One region of the Agathobaculum hominis genome, then DNA from elsewhere that is predicted to be linked to it. Evidence: a T-box and tRNA genes for the amino acid it is inferred to sense, from the RefSeq annotation. Region 1 holds a T-box; the other holds one or more tRNA genes.
The links. The T-box of region 1 lies ahead of pheS (phenylalanine--tRNA ligase subunit alpha). A T-box ahead of a tRNA ligase gene usually reads a tRNA of that ligase, here a tRNA-Phe.
Positions count from the first base shown of each region.

Region 1 (9,103 bases):
ATAACGTAGTTGGTAATATCAACGATGTTATTGATTGGACGGACGCCGCAGGCGTGCAGACGCTCGCGCATCCACGCCGGGGACGGCTCGATCTTGATATTCTTGACAATGCGGGCGGTGTAGCGCGGGCACAGATCGGTGTCCTTGACCTCGACGGACATATACTTGTTGATGTCGTCGCCCACGCCCTTGACCTCCGGGGTCTTGACGCTGAACGGACGGTCGAAGGTAGCCGCAGTCTCGCGGGCAAGGCCGATCACGCTCAGGCAGTCCGGGCGGTTGGACGTGATCTCGAAATCGGAGACCCAGTCATCCAGACCGAGTACCTTTTTGATGTCCTCGCCAACCGGGGTGCCGGCGGGCAGGAACAGGATGCCGTTCTCGCACGCATACGGCACGCAGCCGTGGGACAGGCCGAGTTCCTGGAACGAGCACATCATGCCGTTGGACGGCACGCCACGCAGCTTGCCCTTGGTGATCTTTACGCCGCCGGGCAGGGTGGACTTATGCTTTGCTACCGGGCAGATCTCGCCAACGGACTCGGGAGTAACGTTGGGCGCGCCGGTAACGATCTGAACGGGCTCGCCGTCGCCGAGGTCGAGCTGGCAGATCTTGAGATGGTCGGAGTCCGGATGGTCGACAACGGACAGAATCTTGCCGGTCACAACGTTTTCGATCTCTGCGCCGAGGTAGTAGACCTCCTCGACCTTGGAGCCGGACATGGTCAGCTTGGCATCATACTCCTTCGGGGTGATGCCGGTCATATCGGTATAATCCGAAAGCCAGGATAATGGCAGTTTCATTGGATATATTTCCTCCTTGATGGTATCGCGCCATCAGGCGCGCATGAAATAGAAAACAGCGTTGCTGTCTTCGTATATAGGGGACTTCTGAAGTCCCCTATAAGCGCGTCAGCGCTTAGAACTGGTGCAGGAATCGAACGTCGTTCTCATAGAACAGGCGGATATCGTCGATCTTAAAACGGCCCATGACCATACGCTCAAGACCGATGCCAAAGGCATAGCCGGAGTATTCGTCCGGATCGATGCCGCTCATCTCGAGCACCTTAGGGTGAACCATGCCGCAGCCGAGGATCTCGATCCAGCCCTCGCCCTTGCAGAGCGGGCAGCCTGCGCCGTGGCAGCGATAGCACTGAATATCCATCTCTGCGCTCGGCTCGGTGAACGGGAAGTGGTGCGGACGGAAACGGACGACCGTGTCCTCGCCGTACAGCTTCTTTGCGAACAGCTCAAGGATGCCCTTGAGGTCGCTCATACGGATGCCCTTGTCAACGACCAGACCCTCGATCTGATGGAACAGGGGAGAGTGGGTAGCGTCAACAGCGTCCGAGCGGTAAACGCGGCCCGGCGCAATGATGCGGATCGGCGGCTTGCGCTTTTCCATCGTGCGGACCTGCATCGGGGATGTCTGGGTACGCAGAACGACATTGTCCGAGATATAGAAGGTGTCCTGCGTGTCGCGCGCCGGATGATCCTTCGGGATGTTCAGCGCCTCGAAGTTGTAGTGGTCGAGCTCGACCTCCGGGCCTTCCGCGATAGAGAAGCCAAGACCGAGGAAAATCTCCTTGAACTCGTCGAGGACGATGTTCAGCGGATGCTTCTTGCCGATCACGACCTCGTCGCCCGGAAGGGTAACATCAATAGTCTCGGCAGCGAGCTTTTTTTCGAGCGCCGCCTGCTCGAGCAGCTTTTTCTGCTTGTCGATGATGGTCTCGATCTCAGCGCGAACGTCGTTGATGAGCTGGCCGACAACCGGGCGCTCCTCCGCAGCAACGTCCTTCATACCCTTGAGCAGAGCGGTCAGCTCGCCCTTCTTACCGAGGAACTTGACACGCGCTTCATCGAGGGCGCGTGCATCCGCTGCCGCAGCAAGCTGCTCCTTCGCGGACTGCAAAATGCCTTGCAGCTTTTCTTTCATATCAATTCTCCTTTGGAACGTGATGTTCATGCCGGGACGGAAGCGCAAAAAAGCCTTCCGTCCCTCTGCTTTTGCAGATATAGGGACGAAAGGCATAACTCTTCCGTGGTACCACCCTGATTTCCGAATGCTCGGACACTCATTAAACGCCGGTAACGGGGCGTCAGCCCGTCTGTGCCTACTGCCGAAAGCCGCGGTTCAGCACAGATGCTCGCAGGGGAACTTCACATCCTGTCTCATGGCGTGGCTTACAGCCTGCGGCCGCGCTCTCTGGACCGAGAAATGGGAATGCTACTTTTCCTGTTCATCGCATTGGAATATTCATAACAGAATTATTAAACCACATTTCCGCGCAGAATGCAAGAGCGGTTTGCAGGAATTTAAGCGTTTTTTCCGTTTTTCATCGAGAAAGTGACCAGTTCCTCGCCCTCATGCTGAACATCTGTCTTTGCGACCGTCACGGTTTCCGGGATCGCGTCCGCAGAAACATCCTCAAGGACCGCAAGACCGACGCCGTGTTTTTCGCTGACCGACAGACAGTTTTTCGCCGGCTGATCGTCGATATAGATATCACGCGCCGGTTCGGCACCGCCGAACCAGAGCATCAGCGTTTCCGCCTCGGGATAATACGCTGCACGGTACAGCGTCACACCGCCATTCCTCTGTTTTTCCGAGATGAGCTCGCGCACCTCGAAGGTCTCGGACGGGTCTTTCTGCACAGACATCGCGCCGGTTCGGTATTCGGAATGAATATAATTATACTGCTGCACCTTGCTGATGATGCAGTACGAAAGCATGCACGCCAGAACGATGACGCACGCCCAGAGTGCGGTTTTCTTTGTTTTTGGCATAACTTCTCCTCCTCAGACCCAGGGGAATACCCAGCGAATGCTGAAAAACGTCGCGGCCATGCTCAGGCCGTTTGCGCACAGCGCATAGCAGACCGGATGTGGCGACGGACGTTCGCTCCTGAGCGTTTTGCGGTAAATGACGGCCTCCGCAATCCAGATGGCAAGCTCGAGCGGCACAAAAACAAAATACCGGTAAAGCGTCATGCCCTGTGCCATGCTCCACCCGGTGACAGCGGTCAGCACGAGCTGCGTTGCGATGTTCACGCAGAGGAACACTCTGCGGTTGCGCTCGTCCCAGAAGCCGAACGGAATGAGCAGCAGCCCTTCGATCAGCAGCGTCGGCAGCAGAGAGGAGAGAAACTGCTTTGCGTAATCGCGCCACGAATTATTAGTCAGGACCGTGTTCGCGGCGTAGTCGTAGGTAAATTCCTGCCACAGCCGGCAGCGCTGCTGCACGAACGAGAGCCGGGCGCCGTCCTTTGTCGCGAGGACGATGCGGAACTCGTCCGGGACGCCATGATAGTCATACCGGAAGGTGTCATCCGTGCTCTGTATCTCGCCGTACATCGGCAGGAGCGTACCGTCCAGCATGGCCAGATGCCACGTTCCTTCGCCGCCCGCATCGCGTGCCGCAGTCCGAAGATTCGTTATGATCTCGGCATCCATCTGTGCTTCGGAAAGATCGTTCCAGTCCTGATTATCAAACAGCTCATCCGGCGCTTCACCCGGCACGAGCAGATCAAGATAATAGATCCCGCTCGGCGGATTTTCCACATGGATGGTCATGCTCGGCTTTGGCCCCATGTCAGCGCGCGCTGGAACCGGCAGCAGAACGGCAAGCAGCGCGAGCACGCAGAAAACAGATGTCCGCTTTCGTTTCATAACTATTCCCTCCTTACCTTTATATGCTAATCGTAACATACAGAGGAAACAAAAACAAGTTACAAATACAATACGGTATGATTTTTCGTCCGTCCTGCTTGACAAAAGCTGTGTTTGCGGCTATAATAGCAAGGTAATACTGAGAAAATGCCATGAAAAAGAGGAGTATTTCTTCTTCGTCTGTCCAGAGAAGGTGCGGTCGGTGCAAGCACCTCTGCGAGAGGAAAGAAGGTCGCTTTGGAGCAGGGCAGCTGATTTGTGTTAAGCTGTTCCGTCTTGTCCACGTTACGGACCAACGAGCGCGCGGCTTTTTGCCGCGAATTCAGGTGGTACCACGGAGCACGCTTCGTCCTGTTTTGGACGGCGTGCTGTTTTTATTTTTGTAAAAAAATTGAAGGAGATAGATCTATGAGCGAACTGCCTAAGACCTACGACCCGAAAGCGGTCGAGGACAAGCTGTACAGCTTCTGGAACGACTCCGGCTTCTTCCATGCCGAAGTCAACCCGAAAAAGAAACCCTATACCATCGTTATCCCGCCTCCGAACGTAACCGGCCAGCTGCACATGGGCCACGCATTCGATGAAACGCTTCAGGACATCCTGATCCGCACCAAGCGTATGCAGGGCTACGAGGCCCTGTGGATGCCGGGCACCGACCACGCCGGCATCGCAACCCAGATCAAGGTCGAGGAGAACCTCCGCAAGGAGGAGGGCAAGACCCGTTATGACCTCGGCCGCGAGGAATTTCTGAAGCGTGTCTGGGACTGGAAGCACAAGTTCGGCAACCGTATCATCAGCCAGCTGAAAAAGCTCGGCTCGTCCTGTGACTGGGAGCGCGAGCGCTTCACGATGGACGAGGGCTGCTCCAAGGCGGTCCGCGAAGTTTTCGTAAACCTGTACAACAAGGGCCTGATCTACAAGGGCCACCGCATCATCAACTGGTGTCCGCACTGCGCGACCGCGCTTTCCGACGCCGAGGTTGAATACGAGACCCAGCCGGGCAAGCTGTGGCATATCCGCTATCCGCTCGCAGACGGCTCGGGCGATCTGGTCGTTGCGACCACCCGTCCGGAGACCTTCATGGGCGATACCGGCGTCGCGGTCAACCCGAACGACAAGCGCTACAAGCATCTCATCGGCAAGACCTGCATCCTGCCGATCATGAACCGCGAGATCCCGATCTTCGGCGACGAGTACGTCGATATGGAGTTCGGCACCGGCTGTGTCAAGGTCACGCCGTGCCACGACCCGAACGATTTCGAGATGGGTCAGCGCCACAACCTCGAGCAGATCCTCGTGTTCAACGAGGACGCAACCGTCAACGCAAACGGCGGCAAGTACGAGGGCATGGACCGCTACGAGTGCCGCAAGGCGGTTGTAAAGGACCTCGAGGAAGGCGGATACCTCGTCAAGATCGAGGACCATGAACACAACGTCGGAACCTGCTACCGCTGCGGCACCACCGTTGAGCCGATGACCTCGGCACAGTGGTTCGTCAAGATGGCGCCGCTCGCAAAGCCTGCGATGGACGTTGTCAACGAGGGCAAGACCAAGTTTGTGCCCGACCGCTTCTCCAAGACCTATCTGCGCTGGATGGAGAACGTACACGACTGGTGTATTTCGCGTCAGCTGTGGTGGGGTCACCGTATCCCGGCGTTCTACTGTGAGGACTGCGGTGAGATGACCGTTTCCAAGACCGATGTGCACACCTGCCCGAAGTGCGGCGGTACGCATATCCGTCAGGAGGAGGATGTTCTCGATACCTGGTTCTCGTCCGCACTGTGGCCGTTCTCCACGCTCGGCTGGCCGGACAAGACCCCGGAGCTTGATTATTTCTATCCGACCTCGACTCTTGTCACCGGCTATGACATCATCTTCTTCTGGGTTGCACGCATGATCTTCTCCGGTGTGGAGCACATGGGTGAGACCCCGTTCAAGACGGTCTATATCCACGGTCTGGTGCGCGACGCGCAGGGCCGCAAGATGTCCAAGTCGCTCGGCAACGGCATCGACCCGCTGGAGGTCATTGACCAGTACGGCGCGGATGCGCTGCGCTTCACCCTCGCGACCGGCAACAGCCCCGGAAACGATATGCGTTTCTCGGACGAGCGCGTACAGGCGTCCCGCAACTTCTGCAACAAGATTTGGAACGCATCGCGCTTCATCCAGATGAACCTCACCATCGACAAGGACAAGGCAGTTCAGCTGCCGGCAGACCTTGCGCTCGAGGACAAGTGGATCGTCTCCAAGTTCAACACGCTGGTTGCCGACGTTACCCGCAACATCGACCAGTACGAGCTCGGTCTTGCCGCCTCCAAGCTGAACGACTTCATCTGGGAGAACTTCTGCGACTGGTATATCGAGATCGCAAAGACCCGTCTCCAGACCGGCGACGAGAATGTTCAGAAGGTGCTGTGCTACGTCCTGTCGGGCGCAATGCAGCTGCTGCATCCGTTCATGCCGTTCATCACCGAAACCATCTGGCAGGCACTGCCGCACGAAGGCCCGTCCGTCATGGTATCCAGCTGGCCGGAGTACGACGAGAAGCTGAACTTCTCCGTCGAAGAAGCGCAGATGGAGAGCCTGATGGACGCTGTCCGCGCCATCCGCAACCGCCGCGCTGAAATGAACGTACCGCCCTCCAAGAAGGCCAAGGTACTCATTCTGACCGAGAAGAAGGACACCTTCTCCGCGGGCGCAGGCTTCTTCCCGAAGCTCGCATACGCATCCGAGATCGAGCTGATCGACGCGGTTCCGGCGGACGCTGCCAAGATGGCATCCGTAGTCACCGGCGACGCACAGATCTATATGCCGATGGGCGACCTCATCGACTTCGAGGCCGAGCGGGCCCGTCTCGGCAAGGAGAAGAGCAAGGTCGAGGCCGACATCGACTTCGTTATGAAGAAGCTGAACAACCCGAAGTTTGTCGATAAGGCACCCGAGAAGGTTGTTGCAGCCGAGCGCGAAAAGGCGGACAAGCTGCGCGAGCATCTCGCAAAGCTCGAGGAGTCTATCGCAGCTCTGGGCTGAAAATCAAGCTGAGATAAAAAGCGGAAGCTCCGGCTTCCGCTTTTTGCGTTGTCATGCTTTCAATTTCGCCCAGACTATGCTATAATACAGCCATTACTAAACGAAAAAGGAAAGGTTTCATCATGGACACCGAATTCCCTAAAACAGCTGTTGAATATATCCACTCACTCGGCCGTTTTTCCGGCAGGCCCGGTCTGCACCGTATCCGTGCGCTGTGCAAGGCGCTCGGCGATCCGCAGGACAGGCTGCGCTTTGTTCACCTCGCCGGTACGAACGGCAAGGGCTCGACCGCTACCATGATCGCCTCCGCGCTTCAGGCAGCCGGTCTGCGCACAGGCCTGTACACCTCGCCGTATCTCGTGCAGTTCTACGAACGTATCCGTATCGACGGCTCGATGATCTCGAGCGACGATCTCGCGCACCTTTCTGAGCGTGTCGCGGTTGCCTGCGAAAGCCTGACGCTGCCCGAGGGAGAGACGATCGGTGAGTTTGAGTTCACGACCGCAGTCGCCTTCCTGTACTTCGTCGAGCAGGGCTGTGATATTGTCGTACTGGAAACCGGTCTCGGCGGCCGCTGCGACGCAACCAACGTCATCCGCAGTCCGGAGGTGTGCGTGATCACACCGATCTCGCTCGATCATATGGCAGTCCTTGGCGACACGGTCGCTGAGATCGCGGGAGAGAAAGCCGGAATCATCAAGTCCGGCGCTGATGTCGTCTGCGCAAACGGTCAGGAGGAGGACGCTCTCGCCGTACTGCGTCATGTCACTGCGTCTCAGGGTGCGGTCTGGCACGAGAGCGCGGATACGCTGCGTGTGCTTCGCTGTGATCTGAACGGTTCTGCCTTTATATGCGACGGACAGGGCTACACCATCGCCATGCCCGGTCGGCATCAGCTTCAGAACGCCTCTACGGCGCTCCGCACTCTGGATGCGCTGCGTCTGCGCGGCTGGGATATCCCGGTCGAGGCCGCCGTGCGCGGTCTGGCACGCGCGCGCATCGCCGGAAGACTGGAGCGCGTGGTGGACGCACCTCTCGTGCTGCTCGACGGTGCGCACAACGCCGCAGGCATCGACGCGCTGTGCGGTGCGGTGCATGACCTTTTGAAAATGCGCCGTCTGCATGTTGTCATGGGCATGGTCTGCGACAAGGAATACGAATACTGCGTGCACAGAATGGCGCGACAGGCTGATGCCTTTTATGCCTGCACAACAAATGCGGCAGAGCGCTCACTCGGTGAGCAGACCATTGCTTCACTCGCAGAGCAGGAATGCGGAGAGGTCTACGACTGCCGCAGCACCGAGCACGCGCTCGAGCTTGCGCTCGACCATGCATCCCCGACGGACTGCATTCTCGTCTGCGGCTCGCTGTTTCTGACGGGCGAGGCTGAGAAGATCCTGCGCGGCCGACCGAAAACGACAGATTAAAACCGAATAACCTGCTAAAATAAGCCTGTACCGGCAAACGGTACAGGCTTTTTCTGTTTCGAGGTGAAAAATATGCTTGATATTACCCAGACCGAGGTCGACCGGACACTGACCGTCCGCTATACCGGCGAGCTCGACCAGCACACCGCCCGTCAGACCATAGAGCGCAGCGAGGATCTGCTCGTGCTCTATCCCTGCGACAGTCTCGTGCTCGATCTGTCCGGTCTGACCTTCATGGACAGCTCAGGTCTTGCGGTCGTGCTGCATCTGCACCGCACCTGCGCGCGCTGCGGCTGCGACTTCCGCGTGCGCGGCACGCCGCCGCAGCCACAGCGCGTCTTTGACGCCGCCGGTCTGCCGCAGGTCATCGTATTCGAAAGGGGTGAGTAACGTTGCGGACAGTCAGCAACAAAATGAGCATCAAATTTGAAAGCCGCTCGGTCAACGAGGCGTTCGCGCGGCAAGCGGTCGGCGCGTTTGCTTCGCAGCTCGATCCGACCATGGAGGAGCTGGGCGACATAAAGACCGTTGTCTCCGAAGCGGTCACCAACGCAATCGTACATGGCTATGCAGACAGGAGCGGCTTCATCACAGTCGCCGTGCGCCTGTTCGAGGGGCGCGCGCTTGAAATCAAGATCAAGGACACCGGCTGCGGCATCGAAAACGTCGAGCAGGCAAGAAAGCCGATGTTTACCACCGGCGATGATTCGCGCAGTGGCATGGGCTTTACCATCATGGAAAGCTTCACCGACCGGCTTCGTGTGCGCTCTGCGCCGGGGCGCGGCACGGTCGTGACCATGACCAAGGTCCTGCGGGAGCGGGAGACTTGACCGAGCGCATGACGGCGCTGCTGCGCCGTGCATCCGAAGGCGACCGTGAAGCCGAGAGCGCGCTCGTCTCGGAAAACAGCGGACTCATCCATACCATCGCGCGGCGGTATTTCGGGCGCGGCGCGGAGCCGGACGATCTGTATCA
Region 1 is NZ_JACOPK010000004.1:232,599-241,701, reverse strand. Features, by position in the region: gene pheT (phenylalanine--tRNA ligase subunit beta) at 1-803, opposite strand, end outside; gene pheS (phenylalanine--tRNA ligase subunit alpha) at 919-1,938, opposite strand; T-box leader at 2,017-2,255, opposite strand; gene H8S02_RS06165 (hypothetical protein) at 2,319-2,789, opposite strand; gene H8S02_RS06160 (hypothetical protein) at 2,802-3,671, opposite strand; T-box leader at 3,815-4,028, shown strand; gene H8S02_RS06155 (valine--tRNA ligase) at 4,080-6,701, shown strand; gene H8S02_RS06150 (bifunctional folylpolyglutamate synthase/dihydrofolate synthase) at 6,824-8,128, shown strand; gene H8S02_RS06145 (anti-sigma factor antagonist) at 8,201-8,518, shown strand; gene spoIIAB (anti-sigma F factor) at 8,542-8,958, shown strand; gene H8S02_RS06135 (sigma-70 family RNA polymerase sigma factor) at 8,955-9,103, shown strand, end outside.

Region 2 (9,103 bases), on a different contig from region 1:
TCGGCCACGATCGTGACCGGAAATTCCAGACCCTTGGATTTATGGATGGACAGGATGCGCACCGCGCTGCCGGTCGCCTCCGCGCCTACGGTCTGGAAATCCTCGCCGTTCTGCCGCATACCGCGCAGCAGGTTCACGAAGCTGTACAGACCGCGAAAGCCCTGCTCCTCGAACGCGCGCGCCCGCTCGAAAAACGCGAGCAGGTTGCTCTCGCGCTGTGCGCCGCCGGGCAGCGCGCCGTACAGGCCGAGTGCGCCCGTGCGGTCGTAGATCTCCCACAGCAGGCGGTACACCGGCTGGTCGCAGGCGAACGCGCGCAGATAGTCGAGCTTCTGCACAAAGCTCTCGGCCTTCGGCATGGTCTCGCGCGCGAGCAGCAGCGCGTCGTAAAAGCCGGCCGTGCGGTCGGTCAGGCGGATCTCCGCGAGCTCCTCCTCGGAAAAGCCGAACAGCGGCGACAGCATGACGCCGATGAGGTCTACATCCTGCCGCGGATTGTCGATCACGTTCAGCAGCGACACGATCGTGCCGACCTCGTTCGTCTCGAGCAGGCCGCCGCGCTGCTCCGCCGTCGCCGTCACGCCCACGCGCTCGAGCGCCGTGATATAGGTACGCGCCTTGCCCTTCGGCGAACGAAGCAGGATAACGATGTCCCCTGCCGTCACAGGACGCAGCTCACCGGTCTGCTTGTCCGTCACGGGGAAGCCCTCATCGAGTAGCCTTCTCACGCGCTGCGCCACGAGCCGCGCCTCAAGCTCGGTCTTTTCGGGCGCATCCTCGTCGCCGCCTGCCGTGTCCGCGAGCAGCACCTCGGTCCTGTAGCGTTTGTCCCCAGCCTGTGGATAATATTCCGCGCCGAGGTGCAGCGCCTCCCGGTCGGTATAGACCAGATCGCCCACCGTCTCGCCCATGACCGCGCGGAAGATATAGTTGCACGCCTCGAGCACCGCCCCGCGCGAGCGGAAATTGCGGCCGAGGATGATGCGGCGCGGCGCACCCTCCGCTGCCTCCTCCGCATCGGTGAACGTGCGGTATTTCTCGAGGAAGATCGACGGGTCCGCAAGGCGGAAGCCGTAGATGCTCTGCTTGACGTCGCCGACCATGAACAGATTGCTCTCGTTTTTCGAGAGCGCACGGAAGATCGCGTCCTGCACGGCGTTCGTGTCCTGATACTCGTCCACCGCGATCTCGGCGTACTGCGCGGACAGCGTTTTCGCCAACGCGGACGGCGCGCCGCCGTCATACAGAAGGCGCACCGCAAAATGCTCCAGATCATTGAAATCCGCCGCGTTCCGCGACCGCTTCGCCGCCGAGAACGCATCATCAAAGGCATTTACCGTATCAATGAGGGCGAAAAGCGCCGGGGCGGTCAGGCCGCGGTCGAACTCCGCCTCCGCCGCCGTCTCGGTCAGCCATCTGTCGTGGATCGCCTTTGCAACAGTCTTCCATTCCTCGCGCAGTTTTTTCACGCCCTCGAGGAATTCCTTGTCGTCGAACTTGCGCGTCGAGCCGAGACGGGCAAACGAGATATTGCGCGAGGCCTCCACGCTCCTGTCCCAGTCGTGCGCCATGAGCGCGTCGAGCAGAGCCTTCGCCTGCGCAAGATCGCTCTCGAGCGCCGGAAGATACGCGCCCTCGACGATATCCACGCCCGTGACCTCACCGATGGCGGTCTCGAGGAACGCCATGCCGTGCAGAGCTGCCGCCTTCGCCTGCTCCATGAGCACGCGGCCGTGCGGCGTGTCCATGCCGCGCGCATACAGTCCGGCGCGTACATCCTCGAGAAACGCCCTCGGGTCGGGGTGCGCCTGAATCTTATCATAGGTGCCGAGGATGACCTCCCCCAGACGCCTGTCGTCGCGTCCTGCGGTCAGCAGATCGCTCAGCGCGAGGAATTTTTCATCTGCACGCTCATAGGCGGCCTCGAGCACCTCCTCGAGCACCTCAGCGCGCAGAATTTTGCTCTCGTTTTCGTCCATCAGACGGAAATCCGGCGCGATGCCGAGCGCGGCCGCCTGCTCGCGCGCGAGCGACATGCACAGCGCGTGCACGGTCGTGATCTTCGCGCGGTGCACGAGGAAAAGCTGACGGCGCAGCCGCACGGAGGACGGGTCCTGCGCGACCGCCGCGCCGATCGCGGCCGCAATTCTCTCGCGCATCTCCGCCGCCGCGGCTCTGGTGAACGTCACAAGCAGCAGCTCTGTGATGTCGATCGGGTTTTCCGGGTCGGTCACGCGCCGCAGCACGCGCTCGGTCAGCACGGCCGTCTTGCCCGAACCGGCCGCCGCCGAAACGAGCAGCGTGCCGCCGCGATCCTCTATCGCGCTTTTCTGTTCTTTCGTCCATTCAGGCATTGCCGTCACCTCCCAGAAGCTCCCATACCTCACTGTCATCCAGTGCCTTCAGCGGGCGCTCGCGGTCGCCTGCGCTCTCGTCAAAATGGCAGGCGGCGCGGTAGTCGCACCAGTCGCAGGCGCATCTGTTCCTGTCATGGCGGCAGGGCGACGCCTCCACATTGCCCCTGCGCAGCTCTGCGCCCATCTCGAGCAGCTTTTTGTGCGTATAGCGCGCGAGTCTGCCGAACTGCGCGAGATCCGCCACCGCAGACTTCGGGTCGAGCGTTTTCTCGTCCTCGCCCTTGATCTTTTTCAGCTTGATAGGGATAAAGCGCCCCTTGTCCTCGATGCCCTGCTCCATCGCGTCGAGCAGCGACATATCCTCACTGAGCAGGCCGGAGCGGCGCAGCGCGGCCTCGCGCTTGCTGTGAAGTTCTTCCTCGGTCGCGGCGCGGTCGCCGTCGATGATGTCGTCGCGCACCGGCACATACAGCACGCCCGCCGGGACAATCTCGTTCAGCTCCTCGCTCAGCAGCCTGCGGTAGCGGTCGAGGCCCTCCTCCTGAAGCGCGTACAGATAAATGATGAGCTGCATATTCAGTCCGTACCAGATATCAGACAGCGAGAACGACTTTTTACCGCTCTTGTAGTCCATGACGCGCAGATACAGCCGCCCGTCGCGGATATAGCCGTCTACACGATCCACCTTGCCGGCAAGCGAGACCGTCACGCCGTCCTGCTCGCAGGTGACGGGCGGCAGGTCGCCGCCGCGCGAGAAATCCACCTCGTAATCGATCGGACGGAACTCCGACACGCGCAGCTCCTCGATGACGTTGTCCAGGATCTGCTGCACGCTCTTGACCAGCCGCCCGAACAGATAGCGGAAGCGCGGCGTCTTGTTTGCCAGACCGCCAAGCTCCTCCCGGATATACCGGTCGACCGCTTCGCGGCACGCACGCGCGACCGCGTCCTTTTCTGCGGCGGCAGCGCCGCCCTCGCGCTTTCCGAGCGCCGTCAGCGCGTGCTCGAGCACATAATGGATGAACGTACCGGTCTCGGGCGCGGCAAACGCCGCCGGGCGGCGCACCTTCGCCTTGAGGCCATACTGATAAAAGAACGCGCTCGGGCAGGAGAAGAATTTATCCACGCGCGAGGCGGTCAGATTGAGCTTTTTGCCGTACAGACCCTCGATGGTATCCGCAGCGTTCAGCGGACCGCGCGTGCGGCGCTGTCCTGCCGCCGCGAGCACCCGCTCGTCATTCTTATAAAAGGAATAGGCCGCCGAGACCGCCGGTGTGCGGTCGCCCGAGAGATACGCGCACGCAAGCTCGACCGCCGGCCGCTCCGCCTGCAAACGGTCGCGCACGGTCTCGGTCCTATGAGTCGTGAACGGCACGTTCGGCAGCAGGCCGCGCACCGTGCCGACAAAGTAGCTCGGCCGCGTTTCGCCGCCGCTCGCGTCGCTTGCGTGCCACGAGAGCAGCAGCTCCTCGCACGGGCACGCGAGCGCACGGTACAGCGTTTCCTGCTCCATGAGCAGGCGCTCCTCGCCCGAGGCCTTGAGCTCCACGCCGAGCGCGTCCAGCCTGTCGCGCTCCATATCGCTGAGCAGCGACGCCGAGGAGGTATCCTTCGGGATCAGACCATCGTTCACGCCGAGCAGGATCACATATTTTACATTGCCGCCGCAGACGCGCTCGATGTTGCCGCAGCTGACGCGGTCGAGCGAGACCGGGATGCTGCCGACCGAATAGCCGCTGAGCACGAGGCGGAACAGCTGCGCGAAGCGGTCGAGCGTCAGCGGCATATCGCCGCGCACCCACGCGAACTGCTCCATCGCGGAGACAAGGATCTCCCACAGCTGCCGGTACTCGTCCGCGAGCTGCAAACGGCCCGCCGCATCGTGCTCGGCGGCGCGCTCCTCCATGCGGCGCGGCGCGTCCACCGCGAGCAGGAAATCATACAGCGCGCGCACGCATTCGGCCGAGGGCTGCTCGCCCTTCAGCCGCTCACGCAGCGCGGCAAACGGCGCGATGGCGCGGGCACGCAGCTCGTTGAGCTCGTCCAGCTGCGCCTGTGCGGCCTCATCGACCGGAATGCCGTAGCCGTCCGGATGCTCGACCCAGTCGCGCTCCCACGCCGCACCATGTATCTTCCAGGTGATCGCGTAGTTCTCGAGCCGGTCGATCTCGTCCCACGCAAGCCCGGTCAGACCGGTCTTGAGGCAGCCGAACAGCTCCCTGCATCCGAAATTCGAGCGCACGCTCTCGAGCGCGCCGATGACGAGCGCCATCGGCGGCCGCGACAGCAGATCAGGCTTGTCCGCGAGGAACATCGGGATATCGTACCGCCCCATCGCCATGGCGAGCGAGGCGCTGTACGGCCCGATGTCGCGTGCCGCGATGACGAAATCACGGTAATGCGCCCCCTCGTCGCGCACCTTTCTGCGAATGTACGCCGCCGCGTGCTCGCATTCATCGAACGGCGAGGCCGCTTCATACAGCCGGACGCCCGAGGCGTCCTCATGTGCCTGACGGACAGGCAGAAGCGCCTCGTTCGCCACGGCGGCGAGACCTGCCGGCCGCGGCATTTTTCCCGCGCCGAGGTCGACGAGCTCAGGGCTGCGGCTGCATCGCTCCGCCATGCGCGTCAGCGTGCGCAGCGTCCTGCAGCCGGTCACGAATACATCGGGCAGCTCGACATCGCAGGTAACGGCGGCGGTGAGCGGCACGCCGGACGAGAGCATCACCTCGATGATGGCGAGCTCCTGCGGCGTGTAGCTGAGGAAGCCGTCCAGATAGACCTCCGCCCCGTCGAGCACATGGCTTTCCGCCAGACCGTCGCGCAGATGCGTCAGCCGGTCGCGCGGATCGGGCAGCGTTTCCTCGCACAGGCTGTCATACTGGGTCAGTATCTGCGCCAGATCGCGCAGCTTGGCGCTGAGCGCCGCGTCCTCATCGAGCGCACTCTCCTCGGACGCACGGAACAGCATTTCCGGCTCGATCATGCAGCTTTTGCACTCGTCGATGAGCGCGAGCGTCTCGCTCAGCAGCTCGGGCTTGTCGGCAAGACCGCTCCACGCGGTCAGTCCGACCTGCACGCGGCGCGCTGCCTCCTGCAGGGTCAGAAGCTGACCTGCCGGCGTGAGCATCTGCTGTGCAAGGCCGCCGACTACCGCGAACACGCGGTCCGCAAGGCGCGAAAACGTCAGCACCTCCGCCGTGCGCGCGCCGTGGTTGTGCGTTGCCGCCGCGAGCCGCCGTTCCATCTGATGAGAATTCAGCTCGGGGACGAGTAAAATCTGCCGTCCCCGGTTCGCCTCTGCCTTTTCCGCGATCTCGCGCAGGAGCATGGATGTTTTTCCGCTCGCAGCCAGACCGGTCACGATACGCATATAAGGCTCCTCCCTTCATACTCTCTTTCGTTCTTTCATGATACCATGAGGCGCCGCCCCTGTGCAAGCGGTGCGCCGCTTGCGCCGCGCGTTTTTTGCGCGTACACGCGGCCTGTATGCGTGCGCGCGCACATTTTTGAAAAGGCCTTGAAAATTCCACAAAAACTTTTTTCAAAAAAACGCTTGACATTTCCACAAAATTCGACTATACTAAACAGGCACTTTGCGAGACAGCAAATGCCTCTGTAGCTCAGTCGGTAGAGCAGGGGACTGAAAATCCCCGTGTCGGTGGTTCGATTCCGCCCGGAGGCACCAATTTTTCTTTTCCGTTTACGGAATCGAAAGGCGGCTCTTAGAAACAATTCAGTGAATTGTTTCAACCGCCGTGGCTTTCGCCGCAGCGAAAGCGATTCCGCCCGGAGGCACCATAAAATGCGGCTGTAGCTCATCTGGTAGAGCGCCACCTTGCCAAGGTGGAGGTAGCGAGTTCGAGCCTCGTCAGCCGCTCCAGAAAACAAAGCATCGACTTTCAGTCGATGCTTTTTGTTTTATCCGAAGGATTTTCTGCCATGCGCAAGCATATTTTCTTCTATCCGGCAGCACCGGTTCGCGATTTCGCCGGTTCCTGCATCTTCGATGCAGAAGGCGAGGATATGCCCCATCGAGAGCGTTTTTTGGCCGCCTTCGGCGGCCCGGGGGTGTCGGTGCCCACCGACAGGGGCAAAAGGGGACAGGACACCATATGGTTTCCTGTCCCCTCTTGACTCCCCTTACCTTCCTTTTAAGCTGCGACTCCCTGCGGTCGCGCAGCGAAATGCGAGGGGCCCACAGGGACGTCTGGTGCTCCAAGGGTACACCCTTGATGGAAGCGGAGCTTTTCGCAGCGGAACGCGGCCGCCCTGCACCGTCTGGCCGCGCACTGGTATGCGCGGCAAACCACGCAAGCGAAATTCAGGGCAGCTCAGCTGCATATAAGCTGAAAGACGCCCGGAACCGAGCTCCCGTAACCCCCGTTTAGACGCGCGACCGAAGGGAGTCGCGTCCAAAGGAAGATGAGGGGGAGTCAAGAGGGGGATAAGAAACCATTCGGTGTCTTATCCCCCTTTTGCCCCTGCCGGTGGGCACCGGCAATCCCCTCGTCGGTGGGCACCGACGTCTCCGCCGCCAGACGGCGTTTCCCCTTACGGGGTAATTTCACCGGTAGGTAAATACTTCGCCTGCTGATTTTCACCCTGAAGCACCAGCACGCCGTCCTCAAACGCAATATTGCTGACCTTGAACGCGGCCTTCGCCGTTCCAACAGTCTGCCCGAAGCTGTCAATGCAGACGACCGTCCTGTCGTCCGTCTGAAGCGCATACAGACCGGCGCCGTCGGTCGGCAGCTCCGTCGGCGTCGAAACATCCCACGTTACCGTATACAGCACCTTCGCGCTGCCGCCCGCCGGGCAGTAAAAGATTTCATAAGTACGGTCCTTGACCCAGCCGGCGTACAGATTGCTGCCCTCGCTGTACAGCGCGTTCTGGTAGGTCCTGCTGAGCACCCTGCCGTTCAGATCACAGACCTTGTAATAGCCGACGCTGTCCGAAACAATGCAGGTCTCGCCGCTCTGGTTGAGGCTGGTGATATTCTTCGCGCCGAGCGTGGCGGCCCTGCCGTCCTTCACGAGGACAGACGGACTGCTGTCGTAATTGATGAGCAGCACATCGCCTCTGCCAGAGTAAGCGCCGAGCGAAACGCCCTTGACGCGCCACAGCTCGCGCGTCTGGTTGTCGATAGCTGTGATGCTGCCGTCGCTGCTGCGCACGAGCGACTTGCCGTCGTTGCTCCACGAGCTCAGCGCACTGAACTCGGTCTTGCCGTGCGTGCCGTCCGAACGGATGATGAGGAATGTACCGCCGCTGCCGGTGTTAAACTGCTTCGCCCACGCCTTCGTGCCGTCCGGGCTGATGCCGGTTATCGTGCGGTTTTCGAGCCGTTCGCCGGTCTTGAGGTTCACGACCGTGCAGTGCGCGTCCGTATCGGTCCATTCAACCTCTGCCCACACGCCGAACAGATGCGCATTCTGGAAATAGCCGTTTGTGTTCTCGAAATCGGTCAGCAGGCGTTTTCCTGCCGCGTCCTCGATCGTCACGGTTCTTTCGTTCGGCACGAGCACATAATGCGCCGCTTCCTTCGCCGGTGCGAGGGCGTACCTGCTGTCGTACAGGCGGAGCGTGGTCGCGATGGACTGCTCGCGCGTATACGCACCGTTCGGAGTGAACTGATTGCTGCCGGTGCCGTTCATGATACCCTGACGGTAGACCCAGTTGATGTCGCTGCGCGCCCACGACCGGATTTTCTCGCCGTCCGCGAAAACGTGCGGCAGGCGGTCGTTTACGTCATTTTTGACGTTCTTGTTCAGTGCGCCCAGACGGTGCAGCATGCTCGCCGCCTCCTGCCGGGTAATGTTCTTGTCCGGGGCGAATTTGCCGTTTCCGACGCCGTTTACCACGCCTGCCGATGCACACAGCAGCACATCTGCGTTATCGGTATCAGTGAAGCTGACCTTGCCGGTCGAGGCAGTCTGCAAAACGTTTTCCCTGTCCCACGCACGGTAGACCGCCGCGGCGAGCGAACAGAAATCCTCACGGGTGATCGGCGTTTCGAACGCGCTGTCCACCTGCGAGGGCACGAGGCCGGCCGCGCGCGCCGCATCGACCGATGACTGCGCCCACGCGCTCGGCGCGTCCGCCGCACCTGCTGCGGTCATCATTGCCGCCGCGAGCAGCGCGGAAACCCACATTTTCTTCATGAAATTGCTCCTCCTTTTACTATCTGCGCGGCCGCCGGTTCTGGCGGCCGCATTTTCTGCCTTTATTTTACACCTGTGCTGCTGTTCTGTCAACGTCGCACAGGAAAAGGCTCTTTGCCCTGTTTGACGGGTGTTCCCGGAAAAAGTTCCCTATCTGGTAACGTCTGTGTATTCCGTCTTTTGAATTTCTCGCAGATCGCCGTCCGGGTCCTGAGATTTCTCGCTGAGCACTCTCCCCTGCTCGTCAAACTGATAATAATTGACCGCGCCGTAGGAATACGTGCAGGTCGCGGTATGCGCGGCATCGTCGTATGTCCACTCCCGGCGATCACCGTCCACGCTTACCGTGCTGCCGCGTTTATCCGTCACGTTCACCGTGTTGTACGATTCGTTCCCGTTCGCGTCGTAGACTGTAATATTTTCGGTACGCTCGCCGGTTTTCTGGTCGATTTCGGCCGTGCCTCGCAACCGGAGTACGCCCTCCACGGAATGCGCCTCAGTCAGATATGGCTTGGTCTCATCGCCGCGATAGCTGTAAACCGCGATCACATCACCGGTCTGCTCCCGAACCAGCCTTCCCT
Region 2 is NZ_JACOPK010000006.1:47,441-56,543, reverse strand. Features, by position in the region: gene addA (helicase-exonuclease AddAB subunit AddA) at 1-2,354, opposite strand, end outside; gene H8S02_RS07620 (PD-(D/E)XK nuclease family protein) at 2,347-5,730, opposite strand; tRNA gene H8S02_RS07615 (tRNA-Phe) at 5,970-6,045, shown strand; tRNA gene H8S02_RS07610 (tRNA-Gly) at 6,165-6,240, shown strand; gene H8S02_RS07605 (hypothetical protein) at 6,267-6,494, shown strand; gene H8S02_RS07600 (S-layer homology domain-containing protein) at 6,912-8,522, opposite strand; gene H8S02_RS07595 (hypothetical protein) at 8,673-9,103, opposite strand, start outside.
Region 2: it has a tRNA-Phe gene. The T-box ahead of pheS (phenylalanine--tRNA ligase subunit alpha) is inferred to sense a tRNA for this amino acid. The anticodon was not compared.